Regions from separate parts of the Paraburkholderia sp. J94 genome, predicted to be linked through region 2. Evidence: predicted binding sites of a transcription regulator. Region 2 holds the regulator's gene; the other holds the start of a gene.
What was found. Region 2 encodes LexA, which represses DNA repair genes until DNA is damaged. Its sites were predicted from a motif close to ACTGTATNNNNATACAGT; they were not measured.

Region 1: a site for LexA is predicted at 2,452-2,469, ahead of imuA (translesion DNA synthesis-associated protein ImuA). Genes of this name have one in related genera too.

The regions. Positions count from the first base shown of each region.
Region 1 is NZ_CAJMZH010000025.1:50,705-58,697, forward strand. Features, by position in the region: partial or broken gene U4Y88_RS35615 (PHP domain-containing protein) at 1-321, opposite strand, end outside; gene U4Y88_RS35620 (DNA polymerase Y family protein) at 324-1,799, opposite strand; gene imuA (translesion DNA synthesis-associated protein ImuA) at 1,720-2,430, opposite strand; gene U4Y88_RS35630 (hypothetical protein) at 2,544-3,131, shown strand; gene U4Y88_RS35635 (hypothetical protein) at 3,213-3,437, shown strand; gene U4Y88_RS35640 (Tn3 family transposase) at 3,489-6,425, opposite strand; partial or broken gene U4Y88_RS35645 (ATP-binding protein) at 6,958-7,320, opposite strand; gene tnpA (IS66-like element accessory protein TnpA) at 7,404-7,886, shown strand; gene tnpB (IS66 family insertion sequence element accessory protein TnpB) at 7,886-7,993, shown strand, end outside.
Region 2 is NZ_CAJMZH010000018.1:85,321-93,313, forward strand. Features, by position in the region: gene U4Y88_RS31240 (sulfate/molybdate ABC transporter ATP-binding protein) at 1-132, opposite strand, end outside; gene cysW (sulfate ABC transporter permease subunit CysW) at 135-1,106, opposite strand; gene cysT (sulfate ABC transporter permease subunit CysT) at 1,103-2,014, opposite strand; gene U4Y88_RS31255 (sulfate ABC transporter substrate-binding protein) at 2,129-3,175, opposite strand; gene lexA (transcriptional repressor LexA) at 3,444-4,094, shown strand; gene U4Y88_RS31265 (hypothetical protein) at 4,160-4,522, shown strand; gene U4Y88_RS31270 (DUF2939 domain-containing protein) at 4,665-5,393, shown strand; gene U4Y88_RS31275 (universal stress protein) at 5,566-6,036, opposite strand; gene nodI (nodulation factor ABC transporter ATP-binding protein NodI) at 6,417-7,352, shown strand; gene U4Y88_RS31285 (ABC transporter permease) at 7,372-7,993, shown strand, end outside.

The DNA.
Region 1 (7,993 bases), on a different contig from region 2:
GATCAGCTCGCTAAGGTTGCCGTATCCGTTGCGATTCATCGCCAGGGCGGTAAAACACAGCGCTGGCGTACCGTCGGCGTTCGTCAATGTGAAACCCGAGCCCACGACGTACGGTATGCCGGCCTTTTTCGCTTCGACATGTGCGCGCACGACACCGGCCAGCGAACACTCATCGGTAATTGCGATCGCGCTATAGCCGAGCTGCGCGGCACGCGCCGCGATATCGTCCGCGTGCGAAGCACCGCGCAGGAATGAGAAGTTCGAGAAGCATTGCAGCTCCGCGTAGTCGGGGAGCGCACCAAAACCCACGAGAGTCGACATCGCTATCCGAACAACCCATGGAGAAACCAGCGAGGATCGCGCTCATCACGACTACCAACGCGCTCGCGATATATCCAGTAGTGCAGATTGTTTTCAGCCTCTGCCACGAAGTAGTCGCGTGTCACGATACTGCCGTCCTGCCAGCCGCACTCGATGCGCTCCGCCGGCGAAACAACGCGCAGCGCCGTGCCATAGAACGGTCGATGTCCGCGCATAATCAGTTGGATCGGCGTATCCAGCAGCCACGAAGGGCGGGGCAGGTCACGGGGAAGATCGTGTCGTGAACGCTGCGTATCACTCGTCGTCGGGACCCAGCGCGCGGCGACCTCTGGTCGATAGTCGGCGACCGGGGAAGGGCGCAGCACGTTTTCCGCGCCAAGTCGCGCGACAAGCAACTCCATCAGCCGGGCGTGGTCCTGTGGCGAGCCGCCAGGCTCCGGGAACAGCGAATCGCTGGGCGCTTCGGCCGCGCGGACGTCCTTTGCCGCGAGCCTGAGCGCGATAACCGGGGCGGCGAGCTCAATGCGCGCCAGCCGCTCTTTAAGCAGTCGAACCAGATGCTCTTCATGCCAGGTCGGTTCGCCGAGCGCCACTTCAATTTCCGTTGGCGCGATCGCATCTCGGCCGCGCTCGTGCTCGAGGGAAATGACGAAGCGCGCGATCGCCAGTTGCCTCGCCGCGAGCCATCCGGTCATCTGCAACGTCAAACGACGCGCGGCAAAAAGGCACGCCTCGACGTGTTCGATCCGGTCAGGCAATTCGACCCGAGCGTCGAAAGTGGGGGGCATGACCAGCCATTCGTGCACCTCTGGCGCGGCGCCGATCGCGCGGTCGAGCGCATCAAGCAGCGCCGTACCACAGCGTTTCTTCAGGCCCGCGCGCGGCAGCCGCATCACGTCCGCCATCGTTGTGCATCCCAGTCCGTCGAACCAGTCCGCGTATCGACGCGCGGCCGGCAGGGCCACCACCGGCACGCGTGCGAGCGCGCGGCGTTGCCCTCGATCGCTCAGCGCGACGCCCGCACACGTTCGCGCGAACAGCCACGCTGCCTGTGCGGTCGCTGCGACCGCCATCGAGCTTGTCACGCCGAAATCCGCGACCACGCGGCGGACGGACCGCCGTAAAGCCCGGAGGCCACCGAAAAGTCGCAGGCTAGCAGTTACGTCGGCCAGAACCACGTTTTCTTCCGCGATAACAACGAGCGGCGTGAACTGGAGCAGGGCTGCCGCCACGCCATGAACGGTTTCACTCTCACGCGCAGCATCCCGCTCATGGAGCGTCGCGTCCGGCGCGAGCGTGAGCACGCCGCCCCGGCGCATGCCGCCGACGACCCCTCTCGCGCGCGCCGAAATGTCAGCGTCGAGCACCCGATCTTTTTCCAGCACAACGACCCCGCCGTCAGACGCTGGCGTGTGCCAGGTCGGGCAGAAACTCTCGATGGGGAGGCGCGGCAGACTGACGCCGATCCAGAGGTGCATTTCGATTCAGGAGAATGGGTGAGGGCGACAGGGACACAAATACGGGCGCATCGCGATGCGGGCCGCGGCGTTTAATGAACGAGACGTTCACGCCTCCCTCTGACGGGCCCAGCCCGAGCCGTAGCGGCGCGGGCGAAGTCGCACTCGCCGCGGCCATCGGCCGGAACAGAAAGAAAAGCGTGTCCGCGCGCTGCGCCGCCAGATGCAGACGTCGGAGCGCCTCGGCTCTAACGTGCGACGACCAGAAAAGCAGGCCACCTGCAGTGCCACCACGAAGGATCTGCTCAACCGCCCAAAGGGCGTCTGCCGTCGTTCCCGGCTTGAGTAGACACAGGTTCGTCGTATCGAGTCCCCACCACGCCAGGGCGGACTGCTGCAAACGGTGTGGAGGCTGGACGACGAAGACAGGTCGCTGGGAGATGCGCGAGAGCGCTGGCCGAAGAAGCCGAAGCTCGCCGCAGCCGGGCTGCGGCTGCATCAGTTCAGTCAGCGATCCCGTTGGCCAGCCGCCGCCTGGTAGTTCAAGGTCCAGGTCTACGTGACCGCTGGACAGGGTGCGATGCCCCGCAGAGCCCAACTGAGACGCTCTCCACACGTTCGGATGCAGATCCTCCACCCGCAGTAGCGGCATCGCTCCCATAGCGTCCTCATCACTGTATATTTATACAGTAGTATAGTCGGCACAACCTCTTATGCAAAGCGTCCCTTATTCGCGTCGAGTGGCTTTCATCTTATGATTGCGTTATGAAAAAACTACTTATTCCACTCTGCGCGGCAGTTACGACGCTTGCAGCCTGTTCGTCGCAACACGATGCCAACGAGAAGAATTTCTCAACGGCTATCGACTCCTTCATCCAGAAGCGCACGCCAGCCGTCTGTTTTTCCTACCTTAACGTCGGCACCGTAATTTCTGACAACGACCCCGATCCTCTCGCGAAGGAGCTTCGGGCTTTGGCGAGCGTTGGTGTTCTCGCCGCTGCGACGACAAAGCAATATGGCTCGACCGCAACGATGCATCAGTATTCTCTGACATCTCTCGGGAAGTCCCACTTTCAGGACGGGCAGATATGCTTCGGCAAGGTTTCGCTAGATAAGGTCGTCGGATGGACGCCGGTGGAGAAAGTGCCGGGCATGGATGCGGCAACGTCAGCCGTTTCGTTCACCTATTCCGTTCAGGACGTGCCGCCTTGGGCAGACAGTGCCGATGTCCGTGATGCGATTCCGTACGTCCGTGATGTGCTCGCTGGTTCTGAGAAGCATCAAGCGGTTATCGCCGATCTAACTTTGATGGGCGACCACTGGTCGGTCGGTAAAATCAGATCACCGCTTTAACGAACGGCTACACGTTCTATCGCACGAGTCGACTGGCCGGCCGGAGTTGGGTGGAAGGATCAACCGCTAACGGAGAGAATCATGCTCGACAGCACAGATATTCAGAAACTTGCCAGGAAACACGGCGTTTCGGGAGATCCTGCGGCCATCGTCGCGCTGGTTCGCGCAGTTGAGCATCTGACGGTCGGGGCGATTGTCACACGAGCCGCGATCAGCTTCGCGAACCGGTATCCATTTGATTTTCGTGCAATTCTCCGGTTAGGAACATCCACGCCTGGCGCGCCTTTGCCTTGTGTCCCCGTATAAATATCGTTTCGAATCAAACACCTGCTGACTCCCCCCCTTTGGATCCTTGCCTCAGGCGCGAAGACTGGCGGTAGAAGCATGAGGATCGGTCGCGAGACTTGGAAGGATCCGATGTGCGTACCGAGCCACCGGAAAATTGAACGTGCCGCGCAGGTTGATTCCCTCCAAATACGTCGGTGCGATTCTTCTCAACTGCCCAGGGTCCAGTGGCACGCCCGTGGCCGCCTGAATTTCCTCAAGAGCGCGTTGCATATGGGTGGTGTTCCACGCCATCAGGATATTCGAGAGAAGTGTCAGCGCGGACGAGACTGCCGAGAGCGATTGCTGACGGCGTGCAAGTTCGACGGGTATCTTGCCAATATGGATCGCGCGTTGAACGTTGTGCACCGCTTCTCCGCGGTTCAGGACATGTTGCATTTCTGCCCTGAACGGGGCATTGGTGAAATAGTCGATCAGAAAGATACTTCTGAACAGGCGACCAACGTGAACGCCTCCTTCATAAACGGCCTGCCCACGCGCTGCTGAGCCGAAGCGAGCCAGAGCTTCGACTGCCGTACATTTTCCAGAACGGATGGACGCAGCGATCCTGACTAACTCGTCCCATACGTCCACGATGAGTTCGAGCCTCACATCGCGATCAGTGACCGCAGCGAGTTGTTGTGGTACTGCATGGTTTCGAGGGACATGAAGCCGCCGGTCACGAAGGTGTGACAGGCGAGGGCATAGATCGAATCCTAGTGCCCGTGCCAGGCCCATTGCGAAATCGGTGTAGCCATGGGTGTCAACGGCGAGCTGCGCTATGTCCCCGGCCGCACTCTGGCGGACAACACCTTCGATCGCGGCGCCGGCCTGGCGATCGTTCAACACGATGGGCTGGTCGTAAAAGATGCCCCACCGATCGAGCACGTGGGTGTACATCCCGATGGATGCCGTGCGCCGCCGCGGATCGGCACGCGCCTGCCAGACTGTACGAGTCGTCTCAAGCGACATCATGTCGGAGGATGCCAGATCGGCGCGGCCCCAATGAGCGGCGACGGGATGCTCATGCATGAATTCGAGCACAGCATCGGCAGCGAGCCGAAGCACTCTCTCATCCTCAAGTCGCCTCATCATCTGACGGATTGCGACCGGCGAGATCTCCGGGACCATTCGGGATATCTCCGCTGCGGAGAGCGACGTTCCGTGCGCCAGTACGGCCGAATACATCATGAGTAATTCGACTCGCGATCGAGGTTCACGCCCGAGCAGGATCCAGCTGAAGCGCGTTGCGCTGTCAATTTCGAGAATGATCTCCGGCAACTGGCCGGGCGGATGGGCTTCAAAAATCGCTCTTCGCAGGCGATCGGATGCTGCGTCTTCTGGCTGGGCTTCCAATGGATCGAGATGCACCGCCGTATCAATCCACACCGCGCCTTCATCCGCTGCACGATTCAGCAGTTCAAGGCGCTGGGCGAGATGAGCCAGAACCGGTCCAAGGAACTCCTGAGGGTCCTGCGGTAGCCCGAGGTGTCCATACAGGTTGTTTCGCTTTGTTCGCCAATCTTCGGCGGAGATCAGCATGTGAGCCTGACTCCGGAAGGAAAAGCTGTGCTCGACAAAGATCGTGCCGTTGCGAAGAGCAATACGCATCGCAAAAAGCGTGGCCCATTCGAAAGCCACCATTGCCTTCAGACGGTCGTAACCGTCAATTGATTCGCGCCAGGCGCGCCCAAACCGGATGTTCACGCCGTCAGGCAGCAGGTAGGCATGACGCCGGTAGAGACCTCGCAACAGGACAATCGCATCGATAACCGGATGATCGGAGTCGGCTTCGAATGGCAACTGGACAATACGAATCAGCAGATTGCGCGCGTAATGCCGCTTTCGAAGCAGGCACTGCCGGATCTCGCTGCGGCGGCTGGGTGGATGTGGTTGCAGTACCCGATCTGCCAGCAGGCAAAGCTCTTTGCCCAGAACTTCGCGGGAGAGGGACTCGTCCATCGCGAGTGACTTCACGGCGAGTGCGAATTCTCGAAGCTGATCTGCAGCCTTCAATCGTGCGCTTTCGACGTCACGCGACGCATCGTTGACGATTTTCAGGACCCAGCGACGCAACATTGTGAGGACCTGATCGGTCGCTGTACAAAGGCTGTACCGCATGAAGCACGCTGCTTCAAGCCTTCGTGCTTGCGGTTCGACCCGCTTGCTGATCGAGGGTGGCCGACTGGCACAGCGTCGCGCGTAATACCGCACAATCGCGTCGTTACACCCGCCAGGCCAGCAGTTCGCTACCCCGTACATCGTGAGCAGCTTGATCTTGTCGAGTACCTCTCCCATCTGGTGCGTCGAGCCGCGAAGCGGCACAGCCCACAGCCAGCGCTGCAGACTTGTGTGCTCTCCATATGGCTGGGACAGGGTACGCGCCCAACTATCGAGCCTGTCGACGCCGAGCGCCTGCACAAGCGTATCGTGCAGCGCGTTCTCGATATCGTGCACTGCCTGAACGACGAACTGCCTCAGACTACGATCGGGCGGTATCACGATACGATGTTCGTAAAACCAGCGCTTGAGATCGCTCATTAGGTGGCCGCGCTCAGGACGCCCAGTGAGTTGCTCCTTGAGCCAGCGGATCACATACCGACGCTGATGTTCGGCGATCGTCCGGAAATTTATGATGGTTTTTGCGAAGCCCTGGTGGTCGGAGAGTGTTTTGAAGTTACCGTCATAGATCGACCGGAGCGTCCCGACGTCCGGCGTCTGGACATCAAGCTGCTGGCCAAGGTGTCGCCATAGAACGGTCGGGATCTGCCGGTATGAATCAAGCGGCCGACCGGTCATTCGCAGGAAGCCGACGTGCAGCGCGATGGCCAGCCGGTAAAGATCGGTGCGCCTCGAATCGATCTGGGCGCGTTCGCGCTTTGAAAAAGTAAAGAAAGTGCTGAGTTCGAACTCACTCAGCTCCCGCGGCAACTGCCGGATCCCGAGATATGCCAGTCGCCAGTGATCCATGAGGCAGCTCCGCGTCGACGACGAGAACGCACCAGCGTAGCGGCGCAAAATCATCGGCGCCACGGTAGAAATCGGGATTCCTGCGTGGAGGCGCAGCACCTAAGAAAAGTACCTGATCATCGGCCGAAAAATTGACATAACATACCGTTTGTGACGCATCGCGATGCTCGTCCAGCGTTGACATAACCATTCCGGAATTAAAGATTGATAATCTTGGTTATGTTAAATTTATTATTCGAATGAACTAACACCCGGGTTTGGGCGGTAGGCGCGATTCTGGTCATTATCCCGGCGCCAATGCACTCAGCATCAAATCAGCCGGAGGCTTGCCTCTGTCATTTTATCCACCAACAATAGTACTTTTCCTCAGGTCGCCTGCCGCAGGTGCGGCCAGTATCAGACGATGCATCTCCGAGCAATCGGGTTGAAAACTGTTTTTAAGACAGAATAAGGTGAGAGTGTTGATTTGCACGGAATCCTGACCCACGATTTGCATTGAATTCTGACCCACCCGTTGGACCAGCTTTTCGGGTTATTCGGTGGGTATCTGGGTCTTCTTTCTCTCCTTCCTTGGCTGTGTCGTGCTGTTTCTGAAACGATAGCTATCGTTGCCTGTTTCTACAATGTGGCAGTGGTGCGTGAGCCGGTCGAGCAGCGCCGTCGTCATCTTTGCATCGCCAAACACACTGGCCCACTCGGCGAAGCTCAGATTGGTGGTGATGATGATGCTGGTTCGTTCGTAGAGCTTGCTGAGTAGGTGGAACAGCAGCGCACCGCCGGTCTGGCTGAACGGCAGATAGCCGAGTTCGTCCAGCACCACGAGATCGGCATACACAAGCCGCGTGGCGAGTTGTCCGGGCTTTCCCACCCGCTTCTCCTGTTCGAGTGCGTTGACCGTAAGCGCGAAATTCTCCGCACCTAGCCGGCGCGGCTGAATCAATCCACGATTGCGTCCGCAGACTTGAATTGCGGACGCAAATGATGACCGACACTGACTTTGATTTTCTCCCTCTGCGAGTGACGCGGACGTGCGCGGATGGCAAGCATCGATACGATCCGGAGGGCAAGCGTAAGTTGATCGAAGCCTGCCGCCGGCCGGGCGCGTCATTGGCAGGTCTGGCGCTGAAGGCTGGGGTCAATGCGAACCAGTTGCGCAAATGGGTACAGCTGCAAGAGCGACGGGAAGTTGCGGGCGTTTTGCATGGTGCTATCGCGCAAGCACCGTCAGCCTTCGTGCCGGTCGTCTTGATCGACGAGTCACCGGCATCGACTCTTGCGGAAACGGCACTGCCAGCCCCGCAGCCGTCGCTGCAACGAGAGCCGGCCCGTCCGTCGCTGCGGGCGGCGCCGCTGGCGCGTTTGTCGGCGACACTGCCTAACGGCGTTGTGCTCGAGCTCGAATGCTCTGGGCGAGACACCTCACTGGTCACAGCGATGATTGCCGCGCTGGGAGCGAGCTGATGTTCCGCTTCGACCACGACCTGCGGATCTACCTGCATCGCGAGCCGATCGACTTCCGGGCCGGACTGAATACGCTGGTGACGATGGTCGAACAGTCGATGCAGCTC
Region 2 (7,993 bases):
CAGCGTGGTCTTGCCGCAGCCCGACGGTCCGAGCAAGGCGACCAGTTCGCCGGCCGGAAAGTCGAGCGAGACGTTATCGAGTGCGGTGAAGTCGCCGAAGCGCTTGTGCAGATTGCTGACGGTGATGCCCATGATTACAGCTCCTGTTGCAGCGATTGACGCGCGGCGCCGGTGCGGGGCGCGGGTTGCGAATGCGTATGAGTGGCCGTCGATGCGGGCGGCGGACCGGCGAAGGCCGGCACGTCGTCGTCGCGCAGTTCGGCGGACATATGGCGTTCCGCGAGCAGCTTGAGGCCCAGCGTCACGAGCGCAAGCAGCGCGAGCAGCGACGCCACGGCAAAGGCCGCCGCGAAGTTGTATTCGTTGTAGAGAATCTCGACGTGCAGCGGCATCGTGTCGGTCTGGCCGCGAATGTGGCCCGAGACCACCGAGACCGCGCCGAACTCGCCCATCGCGCGCGCGTTACAGAGAATCACGCCGTACAGCAGGCCCCAGCGGATATTCGGCAGCGTCACGCGGCGGAACATCTGCCAGCCCGACGCGCCCAGCACGTGCGCGGCTTCTTCTTCGTCGGTGCCTTGCGCCTGCATCAGCGGAATCAGCTCGCGCGCGACGAACGGGAACGTCACGAAAATCGTCGCGAGCACGATGCCCGGCACCGCGAAGATGATCTGCACGTTATGGTCTTCGAGCCACGGACCGAACCAGCCTTGCGCGCCGAACATCAGCACGTAGACGAGACCCGAGATCACCGGCGAGACCGAGAACGGCAAGTCGATCAGCGTGGTCAGCAGCGCCTTGCCGCGAAAATCGAACTTCGCGATCGCCCACGACGCGGCGAGACCGAAGCCCAGATTGAGCGGCACCGCGATCGCGGCCGTGATCAGCGTGAGCTTGATGGCGGCGAGCGCGTCGGGATCGGCGAGCGATTCGAAATAGAAGCCGATGCCCTTCGAGAGCGCCTGCCAGAACACCGCGACGAGCGGCACCACAAGGAACAGTGCGAGAAAGGCCAGCGCGATGCCCGTGAGCAGCCAGCGCACCCACGGCGCTTCGGTCACGGGGTTCGGACGGCCTGCCGGAATACGGCGTGCATTCGTGCTCATTGCGCACCTCCGGCGACGGCTTGCGTAGTCTGCGTGGTGGCAGTGGCATTCGGCGCACGCGGCGCGCCGCCACCGCGGCTCGTGCGGCGTTGCAGGTACCACTGCAACGTATTGATCAGCAGCAGCATCACGAACGACACGCAGAGCATCACCACGGCCAGCGCCGTCGCGCCTGCGTAGTCGTATTGCTCGAGCTTCGTGATGATCAGCAGCGAGGTGATTTCCGACTTCATCGGCACGTTGCCCGCGATGAAGATGACCGAACCGTACTCGCCCAGCGCGCGCGCGAACGACAGCGCGAAACCGGTCAGCAGCGCGGGAAACGCAGCGGGCAGCACGACGCGGCGGAACGTCAGCCAGCGCGACGCGCCGAGGCACGCGGCCGCCTCTTCCTGCTCGCGCTCGAACTCTTCGAGCACGGGCTGCACCGTGCGCACCACGAAGGGCAAGCCGATAAAGGTCAGCGCGACCAGCACGCCGAGCGGCGTGAACGCGATCTTGAGGCCGAGCGGCTGAAGATATTGACCGATCCAGCCGTTGCCCGCGTACACGGCCGCGAGCGAAATGCCCGCCACGGAAGTCGGCAGCGCGAACGGCAGATCGACGAGCGCATCGATCACGCGCTTGAACGGGAACGTGTAGCGCACCAGCACCCACGCGAGCAGAAAGCCGAACACCGCGTTGATGAGCGCGCCGCCGAGCGCGGCGGTAAACGTCAGGCGGTACGACGCGATCACGCGCGGCGACCACACGGCGCGCACGAACTGCGCCCAGTCGAGCGTGGCGGTCTTCAGAAAGGTGGCGGCGAGCGGGATCAGCACCACGAGGCTCAGATAAGCCACGGTGATGCCGAGCGTCACGCCGAATCCCGGCAGCGCGCCTGGCTTGCGTAATCGGAACGTCGTCATGCTGTATCTCTTCACATGGGTTGCGCGTTGTCTTGCGCCGAAAGGCGCGCCTCGTTGGGCGCGCCTTGTTTTTATCGTTACGTCGGTGCTGCTGTTACTTAACTGCGGCTTCGCTTATTGCGGCTGGTAGATCGAGTCGAACACGCCGCCATCCGCGAAATGCGTCTTCTGCGCATTGGTCCAGCCGCCGAAGGTGTCGTCCACCGTGTAGAGCTTGAGCTTCGGGAACTTCGCCGTGAGCGCCGCCGGCACCTTGTCCGAACGCGGACGGTAGAAGTTCTTCGCGGCGATTTCCTGGCCTTCCTCGCTATAGAGGAACTGCAGATACGCCTCGGCCTGCTTGCGCGTGCCCTTCTTGTCCACGACCTTGTCGACCACGGCGACAGGCGGCTCGGCCAGAATGCTCACCGACGGCACCACGATCTCGAACTTGTCCGGACCGAATTCCTTGAGCGACAGGAAGGCCTCGTTTTCCCAGGCGATCAGCACGTCGCCGATGCCGCGCTGCACGAAGCTCGTGGTCGCGCCGCGCGCGCCCGAATCGAGCACGCCCGCATTCTTGTAAAGCTTCGTCACGAACTCCTTGGCCTTCTGGTCGTTGCCGCCCGGCTGATGTTCGGCGTAGGCCCAGGCCGCGAGGTAGTTCCAGCGCGCGCCGCCCGAGGTCTTCGGATTCGGCGTGACGATCGACACGCCCGGCTTCGTCAGGTCATCCCAGTCCTTGATGTGCTTGGGATTGCCCTTGCGCACCAGAAACACGATGGTCGAGGTGTACGGCGAGGCGTTGTCGGGCAGGCGCTTTTGCCAGTCCTTCGCGACGATGCCCTTGTTGGCGAGCGCGTCGATGTCCCAGGCCAGCGCCAGCGTCACGACGTCGGCTTGCAGACCGTCGAGCACCGAGCGCGCCTGCGCGCCCGAGCCGCCGTGCGACTGCTTGATGGTGAGCGTCTCGCCCGTCTTGCCCTTCCACTGCTTGATGAAGGCTTCGTTGATCTCCTGATACAGCTCGCGCGTCGGATCGTAGGAAACGTTCAGCAGCGACGTATCTGCGTGCGCAGCCGGCGCCATCGCCACCATGCCGACGAGCGGTGCAACGCCGATGACCAGTTTTGCCGCCAGCGTTGTCAGCCAGCCTGCGCGCCCCGTATTGCCTTGATTCATCCACTTTCTCCGTTTTGTCGTGTGGTGCTGCGATCGATGGAGGCCAGTCTAGCGATCCGCTTACATTATTAAAAATGATGTTTTTTCATTCTTTAATACGCAAAAGTGGTAAGGGCGGAGGAATCGGACGTTGGAGCACGTTTTCGTCCGTCGGATCGCCCGGAAACGCTGCTGTGGCGGCACCCAAACGACAAAGTTCAAGTAACACTTGAAAAGCGGCGAATACTGTATAAAAATACAGTTACCTGTTCAAACATACAGTGTCGACATGACCAAACTCACCGCACGACAGCAGCAGGTTTTCGATCTGATCCGCCGCGCGATCGAGCGCACCGGCTTTCCGCCCACGCGCGCCGAGATTGCCGCCGAACTGGGCTTCAGCTCGGCCAACTCGGCGGAAGAACATCTGCGCGCGCTGGCGCGCAAGGGTGTGATCGAGCTGGCGGCGGGCGCCTCGCGTGGCATCCGTCTGATGCCCGGCCCCGACGACCTGCCGCACCAGTTCACGCTGCCGCACGCCAGCATCATGCAGCTCTCGCTGCCGCTGGTCGGCCGCGTCGCGGCAGGCAGCCCGATCCTCGCGCAGGAACATATCTCCCAGAACTACGCCTGCGACCCGGCGCTGTTCTCGAGCCGCCCCGACTATCTGCTGAAGGTGCGCGGCCTCTCGATGCGCGACGCCGGCATCCTCGACGGCGACCTGCTCGCCGTGCAGAAGAAGGCGGAAGCGAAAGACGGCCAGATCATCGTTGCGCGTCTCGGCGACGACGTGACCGTGAAGCGTCTGAAGCGCCAGCCCAACGGCATCGAGCTGATCGCGGAGAACCCCGACTACGACAACATCTTCGTCGAGGCCGGCAGCGCCGACTTCGCGCTCGAAGGCATTGCCGTGGGTCTGATCCGTCCCACCGAATTCTAAGAATCCATCCGCGCGCCGTTCAGCGCCGGTTTTGCGCCTGTTAGCGCACTTCTCTGGAGAGAGTCATGGAACGCCTTGCCCGCCTGTTGCCCTTCCGTCAATTCGGCCGTCTGCGCCATCTGCGCGGAATCGCCTCGTGCGCAATGCGTGACGCGCGCGCCTCGGCGGCCGCGCTCAATGGCTCGCTTTTCGAGAAGCTGGAAACGCCCGAACTGCCGCCCCTGCCCTCGGCGCAGCCGGCTTTCGCGCGCGTGTCGCTCAACAGCACGCTAAATACGGAACAGCCGGACCGCCGCGCGCCGGTGCGTGTCTATCACGGCCCGTCACGCCTCATCATGGTCGGCACGATGGACGCGGTGTGCCGCGCACTCGACCGCTGCATCGCCGAGCAGCAAAGCGATCTGCCTGCGGCGGCGCTCGCGAAGTAAGGCACGAAGTCAGGCAATGGGAAATGACGTGTCGGCGGAGGTTCTTGCAGGTGTGGGGATCGTTTTGGCGCGAGCGCGGTCAACATTCAGATCGAAGCTCTGATTCCATGATCGCACCGCTCGCGCGGCGCACCTGCCCCCGATGACCGACACGAATACGCCCAACGCTTCACGCAACTCCGCACGTAACACCGCCAGCCAACCCTCGAACTGGAAGAAGCCCGTCACCATCGCCGTTGCGGCGGTGGCCGTCGTGGCCGCGCTCGGGTACGGCTACGCCTCGCCGTATATCGCGCTCAACCACCTCAAACAGGCCGCCGACGCGCGCGACGCGGCCGCTTTGAGCGAATATGTCGATTACCCGGCGTTGCGCGCGAGTCTCAAACAACAAGCCGGGGAAATGCTGCAGCGGCGCATTCAGGCCGAGCACAGCAGTAATCCGCTGCTGCTGTTTGGCGCGGTGATCGGTTCGGCGTTGATCGGGCCGCTCGTCGACGCCTACGCCACGCCCGAAGGCGTAGCCGCGCTGCTCAACGGCATGCCGCCCACCGGTAAGCCCGGCGAGCAGCCTGCCGCGCCGCCGCCGGCTTCTTCGCCTGCGTCGCCTTCACAGGGCGCGCCGCAAAGCACGCCGCAAAACGCAACGCCCGCGACTCCGAACGCACCGGCGGAATCCGCGCAACCTCAGTCGCGCGCGCAAGCCGCCGCGGGTTATCGCAGCCTCAACGAATTCGCGGTGACATGGCAACGCAGCGCGCACAGCGAGCGCTATGCCGCGATCTTGCAACGGCATGGCCTGTTCTCGTGGAAGCTCGCGGCGGTGGAATTGAACGAACCCGATTCGGGAAGCGGCGCGAACGCGCCGGATTGATCGATCGCGCGTCCCGGCGGGATCAGCAGGACCATCGTGATCGTCGGCCTTGAAATCACCACGCGCCGGACAGACCACGCGCGAAGCGCAGGCCGGTCCGGCGCGGGTTGAGCACGACTAGCAGACAAGCGACGCAAAAAACGAAGCAAACATCGCGCAAACGCGCGCGCCGCTAAGCGGCCGCTTGCTGCTGCTTGTCTTCAGCAGGCGACGAACACGCCACGAGAATGCTGCACGACACGCGATCGAGCAGCGGCGTATTGCCCGCGCCCATCCACCAGCGCGACAGCCCCGTGCGGCAGCGATGCCCCACCACCACGAGATCGGCATTCAGTTCGTTGGCGAGATTCGCGATCTCGTCGATCGGATGACCGAAGGCGAAATGGCCCTGCGCGCGCACGCCGCGCTCGGTGAGCCAGTCGACGCCTTCCTGGAGAATCTCGCGCGCCGTTTCCTCGAAGCGGCCGCACGCCACATCGGTCAACAGGCCCGCGCTCTGGGCGATGGTCGAGCGCATGTCCACCACCGAGAGCAGATGCGTCTCGGCTTGCAGATCCAAGGCCAGATCGGCCCCGCAACGCAGCGCCTTGCGGCCTTCGCGCGAGCCGTCGTAACAGAGCAGGATTTTCTTGTAGCTCGCCATGATCGATTCCCCCAAAACCCACGCGAAAACGCAGGTCGTACCTGCATCATGGTGCGCCGCAATTCGACATGCAAGGCCTGGAAAACGCCAGGTTAGCGACAGGTGCGCAGCAGCGCACATCCGCACCACTTCGGCACCTCATTGGCCTACAACGCACGCTGGCACCGGATTTGCGCACGATGGCAATGATTGCCGCGTCAGCGATTGACACGGCATGCGCGCGTGCACGCAAAACACACCGGACGTCCCTTGCGTGATGCATCGCGCCCGCGCGTGAGTGCGGCATGCACCAGCCGCGCGCGCCGCGATGCGTCAGCAATGTGCCAGCCCTGCGCGCGCGCCATGCTCTAGTAGAATAGGCCGCCTTGCGCGTGCACCACCTGCGCGCTCACCGACATCGCTCAACCATGCCCGCCATCGAATTCGAGCAGGTCATCAAACACTATGGAGACAGGACGGTCGTCAACGGCCTGTCGTTCGACGTCGTCCCCGGCGAATGTTTCGGACTGCTCGGTCCGAACGGCGCGGGCAAAACCACCACGCTGCGCATGCTGCTCGGCATCGTGTCGCCGGATGCGGGCCGCATCAGCCTGTGCGGCGAACCCGTCCCCGCTCGCGCGCGACATGCGCGGGCCCGCGTCGGCGTCGTGCCGCAGTTCGACAATCTCGATCCCGATTTCACCGTGCGCGAGAACCTGCTCGTGTTCGGCCGCTACTTCGGGCTCTCGTCGCGCCAGACGCAGGATCTCGTTGCGCCGCTGCTCGAATTCGCGCGCCTCGAAAGCAAGGCCGACGCGCGCGTCGGCGAACTGTCCGGCGGCATGCGCCGGCGTCTCACGCTCGCGCGCGCGCTCGTCAACGATCCCGACGTGCTCGTGATGGACGAACCCACCACGGGCCTCGACCCGCAGGCGCGCCATCTGATCTGGGAGCGGCTGCGCTCGCTGCTCGCGCGCGGCAAGACCATTCTCCTCACGACGCATTTCATGGAGGAGGCCGAACGATTGTGCAATCGCGTCTGCGTGATCGAGGAAGGCCGCAAGATCGCCGAGGGCGCGCCGAAAGCGCTGATCGAAACCGAAATCGGCTGCGACGTGATCGAAGTCTACGGCCCGGAACCGGGCGTGCTACGCGACGAACTCGCGCCCTTCGCGAAGCGCACCGAAATCAGCGGCGAAACGCTGTTCTGCTATGTCGACGACCCGGCGCCCGTGCATGCGCGGCTGCGCCACCGTTCGGACCTGCGCTATCTGCACCGGCCCGCGAATCTCGAAGACGTTTTCCTGCGGCTCACGGGCCGCGAGATGCAGGACTGAGCCGCCCACGACCGACACCATGCAGACACGCACGCACACCCCGCCCGACACGCAACGCGCCCAGCCGCCCCTGCGCGAGCCGCGCGCGGCCCTGCCCTCGAACGCGACGCACTGGATCGCCGTGTGGCGCCGCAACTATCTCGTGTGGCGCAAGCTCGCGCTCGCGTCGATGTTCGGCAATCTCGCCGATCCGATGATCTATCTGTTCGGCCTGGGCTTCGGTCTCGGGCTGATGGTCGGTCACGTCGACGGCGTTTCGTACATCGCCTTTCTCGCGGCGGGCACGGTGTCGTCGTCGGTGATGATGTCGGCAAGCTTCGAGTCGATGTACTCGGGCTTTTCGCGCATGCACGTGCAGCGCACGTGGGAGGCGATCATGCACACGCCGCTCTCGCTCGGCGACGTGGTGCTCGGTGAGGTGATGTGGGCCGCCAGCAAGTCGATGCTCTCGGGCGCGGCCATCATGATCGTGGCGGGTCTGCTCGGCTATGCGAGCTTTCCGTCGATGCTGCTCGCGCTGCCCGTGATCGCGCTCGCGGGCCTCGCGTTCGCGAGCTGCGCAATGATCGTCACCGCGCTCGCGCCGTCCTACGACTTCTTCATGTTCTATCAGACGCTCGTGCTCACGCCGATGCTGCTGC